DNA from 2 places in the Providencia hangzhouensis genome. Region 1 is predicted to be linked to the other one. Evidence: predicted binding sites of a transcription regulator. Region 1 holds the regulator's gene; the other holds the start of a gene.

Region 1 (8,487 bases):
ACAGTTAAATAATCATGGTTTGGATGCCTTAGTTTGGGTGGCTAAATATTATCAAAACAATGTTTCATCTGACCAACTAAGACATGCTATTGGTATGCAAACTTTATCCCCTACTGAGTGGGAAATTAGAGAATGCGCACAAATATTGGGGTATGAAACCGAGCTTATTGCAGCACAATATAAGCAATTAAGAACACTACCTTTGCCCGCTTTAATCTATATAGATGGTTTCTGGCAAGTAATTAGCCAAGAAAATGAATTGGTACTCATTAACCCGACTAATGATGAACGAAAACCTATTTATAATTCGATTGGGCATCAACAAGCTGAATTTGACATAGTACTCATTAAGGAGCAATTAGAACCGGAGCAAAAAAAGGCCTTTGGTTTTAGCTGGTTTATTCCCTCTATTTTGCGACAACATGTTAAATTACGAAATATTTTTATTCTCTCTGCCATTATTCAGCTTTTCGCCTTAATTAGTCCACTGTTGTTTCAAAATTTAATCGACAAAGTGTTAGTTGGCCGCAGTCTCTCAAATTTACACGTTATTGCATTGGCGATTTTTGCCATTGCTGTTGCAGAGCCGATATATGGTTTTATTCGTAATAAGATTTTTAGCCATAGTAGTAGCCAGATAAGCGCTGAATTATCAGGGAAAATTTATCGCCATTTAATGGCCTTACCTTTAAATTATTTTAAGCTAAGGCCAACAGGGAAAATTATCGCAAGGATCCGTGAATTAGCTCATATAAGGCAGTTTTTAACGGGCTCGACACTGATGCTATTCATTGACTTTATCTTTGTTATCCTTTTTGTCGCGGTTTTATTTTCCTATAGTAGTTTGATGGCTTGGATTTTATTGGGCCTATGGGGGTATTTTTTGTTTTATGGATGGTTTTAGGCCCAATCATTCGCCAACAAACTCAAAAATCTTACCAAGCCGATGAAAATGGTCTCACTTTTCTCACCGAAAGTATTACTGGGATTGAAACCATAAAAACGACAGCAACAGAAAAATACTTTAATCAACGCTGGAAAAAAATATTTAGCAAGCAGCTAACTCAAAGCTTTAAAGTATCAATGCGCAGTGAAGTTGCCTCTCAGTTAATGACTCTCGTGAGTAAAATAACTACCGCAATTCTTTTGTGGGTTGGTGTCAAGGAGGTATTAAACGGTGGGATTTCTCCTGGCGAATTAGTGGCATTTAATATGCTAAGCGCGCATGTTACACAACCTGTATTGCGATTTGCCCAGGTTTGGCAAGATTTCCAACATACCATCATTTCATTGCGTCGGGTGGGAGATATTCTTGATGAACCTGTAGAAAATGAACGTAAAGGGATTGCAAACACTTCAAATATTCACGGAAAAATCGAGTTTCAAAACATCCGCTTTCGTTATCAACCTGATACGCCTGAAGTTATCAATAATTTGTCATTAATGGTTAATTCTGGTGAATTTATTGGGATTACTGGCCCTTCTGGTTCTGGAAAAAGCACCTTAACGAAATTATTACAACGACTTTATGTACCACAACATGGGCAAGTTATTGTTGATGGCATGGATTTAGCTGTCGCAGATACTGTGTCATTACGCCGAAAAATGAGCGTTGTATTACAAGAAAGCACTTTATTCGTCGGTTCTATTGCAGAGAATATTCGTTTAAGCCACCCGCAAGCGACTCACGAACAAGTTATTCACGCAGCAAAATTAGCTGGAGCATATGACTTTATTATGGCATTGCCTGATAATTTTAATTATCCCTTATCAGAAAAAGGCTTGAACCTTTCAGGTGGTCAACGTCAAAGAATTGCACTTGCGCGCGCTTTACTCACCGAACCAGACATTTTAATTCTCGATGAAGCCACTTCTGCGCTCGATTACGAGTCAGAAGCTGCCATTATGGAAAATATGCCTTTAATTACGCAAGGAAGAACAGTCATTAGTATTGCTCACCGACTCAACACGATTATGCATGCTGATAGGATATGTGTTATTTGCCAAGGAGAAGTACACGAAATGGATACACACGAAAACTTGCTCAAATCAAATGGCTTATACGCCAATTTATGGCGCCAACAAACGCAATAACACGGATAAAAAAGCATCACACCTATAGCAAGTGGTGCTTTTTTACTAAAAGCGCTCATTTTACAACCGATTAAACCAAATCATCGTAGATGAAGCTATAGCACAAGGGGATTAGCTAGGGTATCATGGCGCGCTGAATTACTGGCACACCCTTTTAGCAGTTATAGACATGGCAAAAGAACAAACGGATCGAACTACACTAGATTTGTTCGCTGAGGAACGAAGGCCTGGGCGACCTAAAACAAGCCCGCTATCACGGGATGAACAACTGAGGATCAACAAACGCAACCAACTGAAACGAGATAAAGTGAAAGGATTGCGTAGAGTTGAATTGAAACTGAACGAAGAAGCTGTCGTGATATTGAATCAGTTAGCTGAAGATAAAAATATAAGCCGTAGTGAATTGATCGAAGAAATTTTGATGTCACAACTTGAGCATGTTAACACATCAATACTCAAATAACGTTATCTTGATAAATCACACAAATTTGACAGACTTAGCATCATTTTTTCGCCAGAATAAGGCGTAATATTCTATCTATTTTCGTTCTAAATGGGCTCTAGAAGGCGAATTTTCACCTCTAGTCCTCTTAGAAAAACAAGAGGTTAATCACTTTATGGCAGTCATAGGCATTTTCTTCGGAAGTGACACAGGTAACACAGAAAATATTGCCAAAATGATCCAAGAAAGATTGGGCAAAGATGTAGCAGAAGTTCACGATATCGCAAAATGTAGTAAAGAAGATATTGAAGCTTTTGATATTCTACTTCTCGGTATTCCAACTTGGTATTATGGTGAAGCTCAATGTGATTGGGATGATTTCTTCCCTACTCTCGAAGAAATTGATTTCGAAGGTAAACTTGTCGCCTTATTTGGTTGTGGAGACCAGGAAGACTACGCTGAATATTTCTGTGATGCTATGGGTACGATCCGCGATATTATTGAGCCTCGTGGTGCTGTTATTGTTGGTCATTGGCCAACAGAAGGTTATCACTTTGAAGTATCCAAAGGTATGGCAGATGACAACCACTTTGTTGGTTTAGCTATTGATGAAGATCGTCAACCTGAGCTAACTGATGAACGTGTTGATGCATGGGTAAAACAAATCTCTGAAGAAATGTCTTTAGCTGAAATTTTAGGCTAATAGATCATATAAAGAAACCTTACCCATAGATTGCACCACTGTCTTGTACAAAATGAATCACCTAAGCCAGTGGCGTAATCTAAAATAACCGATAAGGTATCCTAATAGGATAGGTTCTCAAGAGATTATCAAAATAATGAGACAATGCATGGTTTCTATTTTTATTTTCCATGCCTATAATTGTAAATCAGTTTAGAAGACAACTGTATTGATGTTAAAAATGTCTCATTATTGTTAAATTTATGATTTAAGATACAGGACAAACCCGCATGACAGACAACAACAAAGCATTGAAAAATGCTGGACTCAAAGTCACTCTTCCAAGATTAAAAATTTTGGAAGTACTTCAAGAGCCTGAGTGCCACCACGTCAGTGCGGAAGATCTCTATAAAAAGCTGATCGATATGGGCGAAGAGATCGGGTTAGCAACCGTATACCGCGTGTTAAACCAATTTGATGATGCAGGTATCGTAACCCGTCACAACTTCGAGGGTGGTAAATCTGTATTCGAGTTAACTCAGCAACATCACCATGATCATTTAATCTGTTTAGATTGTGGAAAAGTGATTGAGTTTACTGACGAATCCATTGAAACTCGCCAAAAAAATATCGCTGCTCGCCATGGCATTAAACTATCTAACCATAGTTTATATCTATATGGTCATTGCGCAGATGGTGATTGCCGTGATAATGCTGACGCACACGAAGCAAAAGAGTAATAGTATTCAACCATCGCTGATAAAACGTAATGGTTAAAAATACCAAAACCCTGATAATAAACTTTATCAGGGTTTTTTATTTTAAATATCCATATTTTTTTCACTCAATTAGTGATAATTTATGATGAATAACTTAAATTTAACTATTTATCACTACAATTTTTAGTTAATAAAAAATTTTCCTAGAAACTATAATAGTTGCAATTCAAATCAAAACCCTTATATTATTTCACTGATGAATATATTCTATCATCTAGAATTATACTTATATATCAAAGTGGTATATAAATAACATTATAGATGTTTTCTAATTTTTCATACTATATAAAAATTATTTTATTTCCTTTCTATTATTTTAACTATAATTTAGAAAGTTGATGATTCAAATGTAGCCATAAAGTTAAAATACACTTTAAATGCACAATTACATTTATTGACTAAACTAATTACGTATTTTAGTAATTTGTAAGAGATTATCTGATGAAAAAAACATATCTTTTTCTCAACACAAGTTTTTTCTTCTGGTTTCTTACTTTAATAGGGTGGTTTTTTAGCTATTTATCTATCACCTTATTTTCGTTCGTATTATCAGTGCTATTCTTGATCTTATACTTCAATCAAAAAAAGGTAAGTAAAATGTTCACCAAAAGACAAAACAAGCCCACGCCTACATCGACGTCCCCTTCTATAAGTAATGAGCCTGAAGTGACTGCAAAGATAGAAGAACAAATTACACTATCAACGCCTACTATTAGTGAAGAAAAATCGAATACGGTTATCTCTAGGGACGTTATTTTTGAAGGGAATATTACCTCTAATGAGCAAGTACATATCTATGGAAAAGTCATTGGAAATATAACAGGAAAAGATAATACTGTTAAAGTCATGTTAAACGGCCAAGTCACGGGAAATATTACCTGTAAAGAGCTGGTAGTTAATGGGCGTATTGAAGGTGAGTGCTTATCTGATACTATTTGTATTGAAAATAATGGCGAAATCCACGGTACTATCCATTACAGTAGCTTATCGATTAAAAAGGGTGGGGTTTTATCTGGCCATGCTCAAATTAAAAATCCTCCTCATCAATCGGAAAAAGTTACCATATTAAAAGATAAGCTAAAACAAGACGCTATCATACCCAATGAAAGTGTAAATAACGCTTCTTTGTAGTCACCATAAAAATAAGGTGAATATACCCACCTTATTTTCAATTTTTATATCAGTATTTACACTTATTAAAACATCTCATTAATATTAAAATATATAGCAAACCTCTTTCCTATCTAGGCAAATGACTGCCATAGTTCCCCTATAGCAGTCATTTGTTACTAAAATATTTTCTACTCTAGAATACAGTAAATGGCATCATTACCATAAACTTAATATCTTTTTCATCTTGGAAAATATTTCCATAACCACCACCATAACTCGGAATATCTGTATGATTATCATATTTGGTAAAATGTAGCTTAAATAGCGTATCTTTTGCTCTACCTGACTGCACGGTATATAAAATATCAAAGTTCCATGCACTTTCTTTTAAGCGTACATCTTGAGCATATTGGCTATTCGTACTTGGTTTAGCATCCCAACCATAAATATATGAGGTTCCGACTTTCCATCCAGCTAAATCCCAATTTTTTAAATCATACATAACACCAGCCATAACGGCTTTTTCATTATTAGCATTCCAGTCTGAACGGCCATCCCACCAAATATCCATGCGGCCATTTGATGTTGCCCAACCAGGGGTCATACGCTGTAGGAAATAACCTTGATTACCTTTAGCTTTTACATAGGTTCCCTCTAATTTAAAATCAAATTCATCGTAGGTGTAACCTAATGTCATCGCTTGCAACCAAGCTAAACCGTCATAAACATCATTAACTCCGCCGTCTGAAACTTTGTCTTTTGCCCCATAAAATTGATAAGACATACGTAAATCACGGTCTACAACAGGAACAGCATAGGAAACCTTGGCAAAATATTGGTCCATATAGCTTTTTGCTTGCCCATATGCCCCTTCAAGAACTAAGTTGTTTTTAAAGTCATATTTGAAACCAATTGATTGTAAATAGCTGATCCCAGTTTTACCATCCGCTTCACGAAAATCATACATACTGCGGTACCAAGGTGCTTTATAGCGGTCGGTCCACATATAGGACATGCTGAGTTCACCATTTTGCTCAAAATCAAACACCCCGCCCACCTCTAATCCACGGTATGTTCCAGGCATATAACTCCAATGGGATGCTAATAGCGTTTGCCCCGTTGGTTGAATATAGCCGCCTCTCCCCCAGAAAGGGCCATATTTCAATTTTGCAGCCGCTTTATAAAAAGTCACACCACTACGATCCCCTGTCCATTTTTCATCCCAACGTGATTTTGCGTCACTAAAACCGATTTCATTTGGTGCAGCAGGCCCACTGTTCGATAGCTCAATAGCTGTAAAACCCGCTAAATCAAGCCCAATAATGTCCTGAAAATAGCCGGATGAGAAATCTAGGCTGGCATTAAACGTTGAGTGTTTAAGATTATCCGCATACTTTTTATATTTATCACTATTAGAGTCTAAATCTTTACGTGAACGATCTCGTTGCCAGTAGTAAAGGCCACCAGTAAGTTTTGAATCTTCAAAAAATTGCTCCGCATGCATGATTGGCTGGTAACCAATAGGTAGCATCGCTATTGCGATTTTTAAGACGAGCAATTTCCTGCCAGTATTGACATTTTTATTAACCATTCTTGTATTCCTCTAATATTTTTTAATTTTATTTTTCGGCCGAAATACGATTTAACTTTCCATTTAAATCTAAATATTCACAATGAGTTATGCCTCTTGCGATGTATTTAGCCTATTTTTTGCAACGCGAATTATCAACACAGATACAGGCTTTGTTGCCAAAATATGATCAACGACACATTAATTTTAATTAATTGCCATTATCACCAGTGATGACCTTGCTAAAAATAAAATGTAATAAATTGATAAATATAAAAAATATAGAGAGAATACACATAAGAAAGGGTTCAAGATAAAATCAATAAATTAACTGTTTGTACCTTAATTTTTCCTATTTTGTAGGAATTCTCAAAGTTCTATCACCACATTGACCTAATTGCCTTAAAAAAGCTCAGATTACTGAGTCAAATAATTAGGATAAATGTTGTTGTACTGAAAAATAACATACGTAAGTATAAAATTTCTTAACAAACAATAAAGCTAACGGGGTACAGGCTACTGCACCCCGCTGTATTAAATTAACACTTGTTTTGATAATTAATATTTTTCGAATAATGCCTGAATTTGCTGAGGATCTTTAGTCTGAGTTAAGGCTAACTGAAGCAATACACGCGCTTTTTGCGGGTTCAACCTTTCTGAAGCAACAAAACCATATAAGTTATCATCCACTTCGGCATTTCTTGTCGTATAACCTGTTGGTACACGACTTGAACGAACGACAACCACGTCTTCTTTCGCTGCTTTTGCTAAAGCGTCAAATACCGCTTTATACATATTACCGTTACCCACACCTGCGCTTACAACCCCTTCAACCCCTTCTTCTCTCAAAGCTTTCACCGGAGCCGCTGATGCATTGGCATAATTGTAAACAATGCCTACCGCAGGGAGCTTTTCGAGTTTACTGACATCGAATGCCGCTTTGTCACCACGAGGTTGCGCTGCTTGGAAATAAGTGACTTTACCATCATGAATAAAACCTTCTGCTCCACCATTAACTGCATCAAATGCCTGTACTTCAGTGGTGCTCATTTTCATCACATTACGGCCTTGCACGACTTTATCGTTCATTGCCATCAGAACACCGCGCTCTCCAGCAGACTTATCCGTCGCTAAAACTACTGCATTATACAGGTTCAAAGGACCATCAGCGCCCAAAGCTGTTGAAGGACGCATTGCACCAACCAAGACAATTGGCTTTTTACATTGCGTGGTTAAATCAAGGAAAAATGCCGTTTCTTCTAAAGTATCAGTACCATGAGTGATTACAAAACCATCTGTTTTATCGCAATCTTGGTTAATTTTTTTCGCGAGGCTCAGCCAGACTTGGTCATTCATATCTTGTGAGCCAATATTCACCAATTGCTCACCACTTAAATTGGCAATTTTTTTGGTTTCTGGCACTGCATTAATTAAAGCATCAATCCCTACTTTACCCGCTTGATAACTGGAAGATGTGGCTGAATCACCGCCACCTGCTATCGTTCCCCCTGTCGCCAATACTGTAATATTAGGTTGAGCGATAGCGGATACGGCAAACAGTGAAACCAATGTCGCCAAAAGCGCTTTATTTCTGTTTTTCATCCTATTTTCCTTTCATTAATAAACTTCAGTTATTATGTGGAATTATGCTGAATTTTATGTGACCTATACAATTATTTTAGGATAAATAATGAATTTTAAGATGATTTATCTGTGAATAAATAAAAAGCGTGAGGCTTGCGACAAAAATCCGTATCATAGGCCGTTTGAAACACTCTATTCACAAGTGACTGACAATGAGCCAAAC
Region 2 (8,487 bases), 2.1 Mb from region 1:
GAAGAACTGGTACGTTTAGAAGAAGAAGTGGCTGAATTAGGTATCAATGGCCTGACCAAAGACTTCTTACGTGTACTCAAACGGAAAGGTTTTGCAGATGCCCGTTTAGCTAGTCTAGTCGGGGTTTCTGAAGCAGAACTGCGTAAATTACGTCAAGGCTATGATTTACATCCTGTATATAAACGTGTTGATACCTGTGCGGCAGAATTTGCAACAGATACGGCTTATATGTATTCCACTTATGAAGATGAGTGCGAGTCAAACCCAAATAATGCTAAACCGAAGGTGATGGTATTAGGCGGTGGGCCAAACCGGATTGGGCAAGGGATTGAATTTGACTATTGCTGCGTGCATGCATCTTTAGCGTTACGCGAAGACGGCTATGAAACCATTATGGTCAACTGTAATCCTGAAACCGTTTCAACTGACTATGATACATCAGATCGCCTCTATTTTGAGCCAGTGACACTGGAAGACGTACTTGAAATTGTGCGTATCGAGCAGCCAAAAGGCGTGATTGTGCAATATGGTGGTCAAACACCATTGAAATTAGCGAGAGCGTTGGAAGCTGCCGGTGTTCCTGTTATTGGTACGAGCCCAGATGCCATCGACCGCGCAGAAGATCGTGAACGTTTCCAGCAGGCCGTTAATCGCTTGAACTTGAAGCAACCACAGAACGCAACTGTCACAGCGATTGAGCAAGCCGTTGAAAAAGCAGCTGTTATTGGCTACCCGCTGGTTGTTCGTCCATCCTATGTACTAGGTGGCCGAGCAATGGAAATTGTATATGATGAAATCGATTTACGTCGCTATTTCCAAACCGCGGTAAGTGTCTCTAACGATGCGCCAGTGCTACTTGACCGTTTCCTAGACGATGCGGTTGAAGTTGACGTAGATGCGATTTGTGACGGTGAGATGGTACTGATCGGCGGTATCATGGAACACATTGAGCAAGCTGGTGTGCACTCTGGTGACTCCGCATGTTCTCTACCTGCTTATACGCTTAGCCAAGAAATCCAAGATGTAATGCGTGAACAAGTTCGTAACCTTGCCTTTGAGTTACGTGTGCGTGGCTTGATGAACGTGCAGTTTGCAGTCAAAAATAATGAAGTTTACTTAATTGAAGTCAATCCACGTGCGGCAAGGACTGTGCCTTTTGTTTCTAAAGCAACGGGTGTGCCATTAGCGAAAGTTGCAGCGCGTGTGATGGTAGGGCAAACCTTGGCACAGCAAGGGGTGACGGAAGAGGTTATTCCACCATATTACTCTGTGAAAGAGGTGGTATTGCCATTCAATAAATTCCCTGGTGTTGACCCAATTCTTGGGCCTGAAATGCGTTCAACAGGCGAAGTAATGGGCGTCGGCCGGACATTTGCTGAAGCTTTTGCTAAAGCGATGTTAGGCAGTAGCTCGACGATGAAAAAATCAGGCCGTGCACTGTTATCTGTTCGTGAGGGAGATAAAACTCGCGTGGTTGATTTAGCTGCTAAGCTGTTAAAACACGGCTTTGAGCTGGATGCTACTCACGGCACTGCGATTGTGTTAGGAGAGGCTGGTATTAACCCACGCCTCGTCAATAAAGTTCATGAAGGTCGTCCACACATTCAAGATAGAATTAAGAATGGTGAATATGATTACATTGTGAATACCACCGCAGGGCGTCAAGCCATTGAAGACTCAAAATTAATTCGTCGCAGTGCATTGCGTTATAAAGTCCACTATGACACGACGTTGAATGGTGGGTTTGCCACTACGATGTCGCTCAGTGCAGACCCAACCGATACGGTAATCTCTGTACAAGAAATGCATGCATTAATTAAGTAATAATTTAACGTTATCTATATAAGCCTCAGTATTCAATCTACTGGGGCTTTTTTATTGCTATTCTATAAAGCCATCTCCTGACGAGAGGGAAATTGTCTGCTGATATAATGGATAAGATGGAATTTTAATAAAAAGTGCAAAGTGGTGATTGACTCTCACGTAACGTGAGGCACTAACCTTAGTCGCAATTACAGGAGGAACATATGCTATTTCAAGTTGGTGAGATCGCGGAAAAAACAGGATTAACCATCCGTACACTTCATCATTATGAAGAAATTGGCTTATTGGTACCAACTGCAAGAACCGATGCAGGTTATCGGCTTTACAACATGCAATGCATAGAGCGTTTAACGCAAATTCAATTGTTACGGCAAGTTGGAGTCAAACTGAAAAACATCGGTGAATTACTGGATGGCCAGAGTGGAGATATGACGAGTTTGCTGCAAGAGCGAATTGCACTATTAACGGAACAAATGGAGCAAATGGCGACATTACGTAATCGATTAGAGCAATTACACAGGCAAATGCAAACGGGGAATACTTTAACTCAGGCTGATTGGTTTTCTGTATTGGAGATGATGTCGATGTTTGATAAATATTTTACCCCTCAAGAATTGGAACAATTGCCATTATATACGGCGCATACGCTGAAAAACCAAGAGTGGCAACAGCGAGTAGCAACGGTAAGCAAGCTGATGGAACAAGGTGCAACACCTCAATCTACAGAGGTGCAACAAATTGCACATGAATGGATGACAGCGTTAGAAAGAGATACCGGAGGAAACCCTGATTTCTTTGCACGACTGAATCAAATTCATTTATCGGATAACACGTTAGCTTATTCATCAGGCATTTCTGTCGCAATGATCCAATTTGTTGCAGAGGGTTTTAGTGAATACCAATTATCACTGTTTAAACCCCATTTAACCGCGGAGCAATTTGCTTTTGTTCAGCAACATTATTTTGCTTCAGGGCAGGTGTGGCCTGAGTTAATTGCGGGTTTATATAATGCATTAAAAGCCCAAAAATCCCCAGATTCACCTGAAGTACAACAATTAGCACAAACATGGTTAACGATGTTCAACCAGTTTACGGGGGGAGATCCTGAGCTACAAGAGAGAATTCGGGCTATTTATCGTGAAGATCCCAAAATTTCTCAAGGGACATGGATGACTGCAGAAATTGGTCAGTACTTATTTTCTGCTATTAGTAGTTTGATGACTGAATAACCTCAATGGCCGCTGACTAGCGGCCATTGAGGTTGTTGACAAAGCGGGATAAAAGCTTGGTTTTTCCCGCTTTGTGTTATCAGCCGAAAATCAATAAATTGATTTTTCTAGTTTATTTTCAAAACCTATTCGACTTGCCGCCAAACATAATATGTTTGTCAGCAGTCTGAATGGCTGCTGACTAGCGGCCATTGTTCAGTCATATTATGATTTCTCTTTGCTACTCGAGAGTGCTTTGCGGTGTTTCCAGTACATTACAATTGAGCCAATTAGGCCACTAATCAGTAGGATAACTGGGATAATCATCAGAGCACTAATCACAATTTGCTCGTGTTCTTTCACAAAAGGAATTTGGTTTAGGGCATACCCTAAGGTGACAATCAAACCAACCCATAACAAACCACTTAACCAGTTAAAAAACTGGAAACGGCGGTGGCTTAATTCAGATAACCCAGCAAGCAAAGGTAATATCGTTCTGACAAATGCAAGAAAGCGCCCTATAAGTAGCGCGTATAAACCTTGCTTATTAAACATATTGTTTGCTTTGGTGTGATATTCCTCAGGGATTTGTGCTAACCAGCGCTTCACAACCTTAGTTTCACTTAACCATCGGCCTTGCAGAAAGCCCAGCCAGCAACCTAAACTGGCTGCGGTTGTTAGCAATAATATCGTGGGTATAAAGTGCAAAACCCCTTTGGCAATTAATGCACCAGAAAGGATCAACAAGGTATCACCGGGTAAGAAAGCGGCGGGAAGGACGCCATTTTCTAAAACAATGACAACAAAAAGTACGGTATAAATAACCCAAAGCACTTCAGGGTTGGAGAGTTTAAGGAAATCGTGGTGCCAAAGTGCCAGTACGATTTCGCGTAGGACTTCCATAATCATTCCTGTATCTGCGTAAAAGCGAATTTCTTTATTATCTATATTACAGGAAAAAAAGGGTTCAAGTTTGATTTGTTTGAAGAATTAATCATTTAGTGAAAAAATTGCAGGAAACATTTAACGCAGCTCCTGCAATTAATATATTGATTTTTAATTTAAATTCTTTCGAAAGCTAATTGTAAGTCGTGAATTAAATCATCGGTGTGCTCTAGGCCTATATGCACTCGGAAGAAGGTTCCTTCTTTTGGTGAAAAATCATACTGCCGCATATTGAGTAAATCTTCTTTTTGGTATCCCAAAATTAGCGACTCAAAACCACCCCATGAATAACCCATTTTAAAATGATTAAAATTATCAAGAAAAGCGGTAAATTGCTCAGTGGTTAAGCGTGATTTTAGTTGGAAAGAGAAAAGGCCATTAGCACCTGTAAAATCACGGATAAAGAATTCATGGCCAGGTGAATTCTCTAGTGCAGGGTGAAATACCTGTTCAACTTCAGGGCGTTGTTGTAACCAGTTAGCGACTTGTAAGCTATTAATTTGATGCTGCTTTAAGCGAGTCGGCAATGTATGTAGTCCTCGATTAGCCATATAAACGGTGTCTGGATCAGCCGTTTGGCCTAAGAGATATGAATTTTCGCGCAATGTTTCAATACAGCGTTGGTTTGCCACAGCAAGGCCGAGCATACCGTCGGAATGGCCATTGATATATTTAGTTGCTGATTGGATTGATACGTCAACATCAAATAATAAAGGTTTAAGTAAAACACCAGCAGCCCAAGTGTTATCAATCATAATCACAATTTCAGGGGATTTCGCACGTATTGTCTTTACGATTGTCGGTAAATCATGAACTTCCATGGTGATAGAACCGGGGGACTCTAAGAATACAATACGCGTATTAGGCTGAATTAAATCAGCGATACCCGTTCCGATGAGTGGATCAAAATACGTGGTTTGGATATTTAACTTAGTGAGAATATTGTCGCAAAAATTTTGAGTTGGGTCATAAGCTGAGCCTGTAACAAGGATATGTTCGTCAGCAGAAATAAACGACAAAATGGCATTTGTGATAGCTGCTGCGCCTGATGGGTAAAGGACGCATCCAGCACCTGATTCTAATTCTGTCATGGCCTCTTGAAAAGCGAAATGAGTTTGCGTACCACGACGCCCATAAAATAATACGCTATTTGCACGATGGCGAGTTGCATGACGTTTCTCTTCGAGCGTATCAAAAATGATAGAAGATGCTCTCTGAATTACGGGATTTACCCCTTTTTGTGTGTACTTAGGGTTCCGACCAATATGGACTAATTGTGTTTCAGGTTTTATTTCTGCCATGATTTTTCCCTACACAGAGTGTGAACTGGTTAAACTTAGAGGTGATTTATACTAAGACGTTAAATGATCCTGATAGAAATGTAACTTGAGTATTCTTCAACTTTCAAACAGTAGGTAAATTTTATTTGTAAGATTGGGAATGAACATTTAATTGAACCGCGAATTATTAAGGAAAATAACCGCATAGTAGAGAAGGTCATGTTTGTCTAAACGCAAAAAAATATAAAAAAATCGCGAATACTAATGATAATTACTATCAATTCGCGCTGTGTTTGATATCATCAGCACCGTCTTTTTGAAAAGAGACGGACAGCGCGAGTCAAATTTCGCTTTTAAAGGTTAGTCGATGAATGGCACAATCATCGATATGAATTTTATTATACAACACTAAAAAGAGAGTAAAGGCCAACTGATGCGTAAACTAACAGCTTCTATTCTATTGGCGTTCGGCTTGATGGGTACGGCAGTCGCTGAAACCACACCTGCAACAACACCAGCTGCGTCTCAAAACACACCATCAACACAACCGGCAGTAAATTCAGCCGCACCAACAACAACGACACCAAGTGCTGAAGTTGCATCAGTACCTGCTGAGCCTGCGCAAGGCGAAGCCGTGAACACAACAGTTGTTAATGAAAACATTGAAATTGCAACAGAAGCACCAACAGGGGGTTTTGATCAAGACTTATCTGTTTGGGGAATGTACCAAAATGCAGATAACGTGGTTAAAACCGTTATGATTGGTTTGGTGATTGCTTCTGTCATTACATGGGCTCTATTTTTCTCAAAAGGTTTGGAAATATTAGTCGCTCGTCGCCGCTTAAAAGCAGAAGCAAAAGCGATTGCTGAGGTGAAGTCACTTGATGAGGCGGTCAGTATCGCAGAAGGCTTCAAAGCAAATAGCATTACGCGTATGTTATTAAATGAAGCTGTTACTGAGCGGGCTTTATCAGCCAATAGCTCTGATTTATCAGGCACAAAAGAGCGCACATCATTCCGTTTAGAAAGAGCTGTTGCTGCGATTAGCCGTTATATGGGGCGCGGTAATGGCTATTTGGCGACTATTGGTGCGATTTCTCCATTCGTCGGTCTATTTGGGACGGTCTGGGGGATCATGAACAGTTTTATCGGGATTGCCCACTCGCAAACGACTAACCTCGCTGTTGTTGCCCCTGGTATTGCAGAAGCATTATTAGCGACAGCAATTGGTCTTATTGCCGCTATCCCTGCGGTTGTGATTTATAATATTTTTGCCCGTATGATCAACAACTATCGTGGTCAAGTAGGGGATGTCGCTGCTCAGTCCGCATTGTTACTGGGGCGTGATCTTGATCTGGCAAATAGCAAAGCAAGGTAATTATTATGGCAATGCGTTTAGGTGACGAACAAGACGATAGCGGTGAAATGCATGAAATTAACGTAACACCTTTTATTGATGTTATGTTGGTTTTATTGATTATCTTTATGGTTGCGGCACCATTGGCAACAGTTGATATTAAAGTCGACTTACCCGCCTCGACAGCGAAGCCGCAGCCGCGTCCTGAAAAACCTGTATTTCTAACGGTTAAATCGGATAGCCAGCTTTTTATTGGTGACCAAGCTGTGACAAAGGAACAGCTTGCTTCTACACTTGACCAAGCAACGAGTTCCAATAAGGAAACAACAATCTTTTTCCAAGCGGACAAGAGTGTTGATTATGAAACTATGATGGATGTAATGAATGCATTGCGTCAATCAGGGTACTTGAAGATTGGTTTAGTGGGAATGGAAGCGACATCATCCTCAAAATAAGCTGATTAAGCCATATAAACGCGTTTTATCATTAAGGGTAAAACGCGTTTTTTTATGATCTAACCATACCACTAAGATAAGTTCGTGTCTTACTAACCTCCCTTAGGTACTATTTGTGAAAATCCAAGCGCATTTATTTATCTAATTAATTTTTTTTTAAAGAATTTTATTCTTATTTGACATTTTTTATTCGCAATTTGATAAGGTAGCTTGACCATTGTGCCCATTTTTTTACTCTATTTTGGATGTTTTCGCTTGTATTCCCGATAAGTAATAAAGATTTTCATTAGTTTTTATAATGAATTGTTATATGTTTCTCCTTTCTTATGATAGTAATTTCTATTGATATTACCTTTTTTTCTACCTACTCATTAGTCATATTGATTCATTTTCTTGGTTTTTTAATTTATAAATACGAGTTAAATGACCTATTAATTCTGGTTATTTTATCAATGACAATGCAATAATGATGTAAAACTTTATTAAAAATAAACCATGTTACCAATAAGGATTTATATAAGTATTATTTTTAATCTATTTTTGTATATTCCCTTATTAATAGGGTGGTTATTTAATAAAAGAGAGATTGGTCAAAAAATGATTGTTTATCATAGGTCTGGTTGTTTTTATTTTTAATTTTTAGGTTGATAAATCTTAATTACGTAAATACTACTAATAAATTATAATGAAAAATATGTTAATTTTATTAATGTTCAAAAAGTTTTATTATTCCAGGGAATATATTTTTAAAGCTAATTTATATATTTAATTAATATTAAATTTATTTTTAAATTTGAAATGAATTCTTTTTTATAAAAAATGTAAATTGTTTGTAATATCTTAACTATAGGTTAAATATTTTGCCTCATTCTTATGTTCTTGCTGTATCTTTTTGATTTAAATTGATTTTGTGTTTTATCCTGTATCTTGTCATGAAAATAAAAAAACACTTGCGCAACAAAAGTGTTGCGCTATAATGCAATCAATAACATTTAGAAACACTTTTAAATACTTTATTATACTGAGTTATCTATTTTTATAATTTACTTATGCTAGGGAATTAATAAGGCCAACACTAATTTGGGAATCATACAAAGTTAGTGAATATTTAGGTCTTAACATTAAAAATAGATATAGTTACTTAACAGTTAGCTCAGCTAAGTAAATGTATTTAGACCGTGATATAAGTGTTATTACTGGAGTCAAATGGGCTGACTACAGACTACGCATAGCAAGCGTCGCCGTAATACGGCAATTTCATATTATACTCTTCTATAGATAAAATAAGACTACACTTCCAGCGTTATCATTGAGATAGCGCTTTTTTTTTATTCCTAACTATCTCTTTAAATCTGGCTGTGCTCGAGATCAATTTGCCTCTCGTTTTATGATGAAATAACTTCACGAAAAAATTTATC

What was found. Region 1 encodes Fur, which represses iron uptake genes when iron is present. Its sites were predicted from a motif close to ATAATAATGAGAACNACTATCAA; they were not measured.
Region 2: the regulator Fur is predicted to act here: its motif matches at 5,516-5,538, upstream of exbB (tonB-system energizer ExbB).

The regions. Positions count from the first base shown of each region.
Region 1 covers NZ_CP135052.1:3,144,609-3,153,095, forward strand. The annotation lists partial or broken gene PZ638_RS14305 (type I secretion system permease/ATPase) at 1-2,094, shown strand, start outside; gene ybfE (LexA regulated protein) at 2,264-2,557, shown strand; gene fldA (flavodoxin FldA) at 2,712-3,239, shown strand; gene fur (ferric iron uptake transcriptional regulator) at 3,509-3,958, shown strand; gene PZ638_RS14325 (bactofilin family protein) at 4,595-5,128, shown strand; gene chiP (chitoporin ChiP) at 5,304-6,701, opposite strand; gene ansB (L-asparaginase 2) at 7,239-8,282, opposite strand; gene ycaO (30S ribosomal protein S12 methylthiotransferase accessory factor YcaO) at 8,477-8,487, shown strand, end outside.
Region 2 covers NZ_CP135052.1:771,301-779,787, forward strand. The annotation lists gene carB (carbamoyl-phosphate synthase large subunit) at 1-1,824, shown strand, start outside; gene PZ638_RS03295 (MerR family transcriptional regulator) at 2,028-3,053, shown strand; gene PZ638_RS03300 (DedA family protein) at 3,258-3,935, opposite strand; gene metC (cystathionine beta-lyase) at 4,094-5,278, opposite strand; gene exbB (tonB-system energizer ExbB) at 5,691-6,635, shown strand; gene exbD (TonB system transport protein ExbD) at 6,641-7,069, shown strand.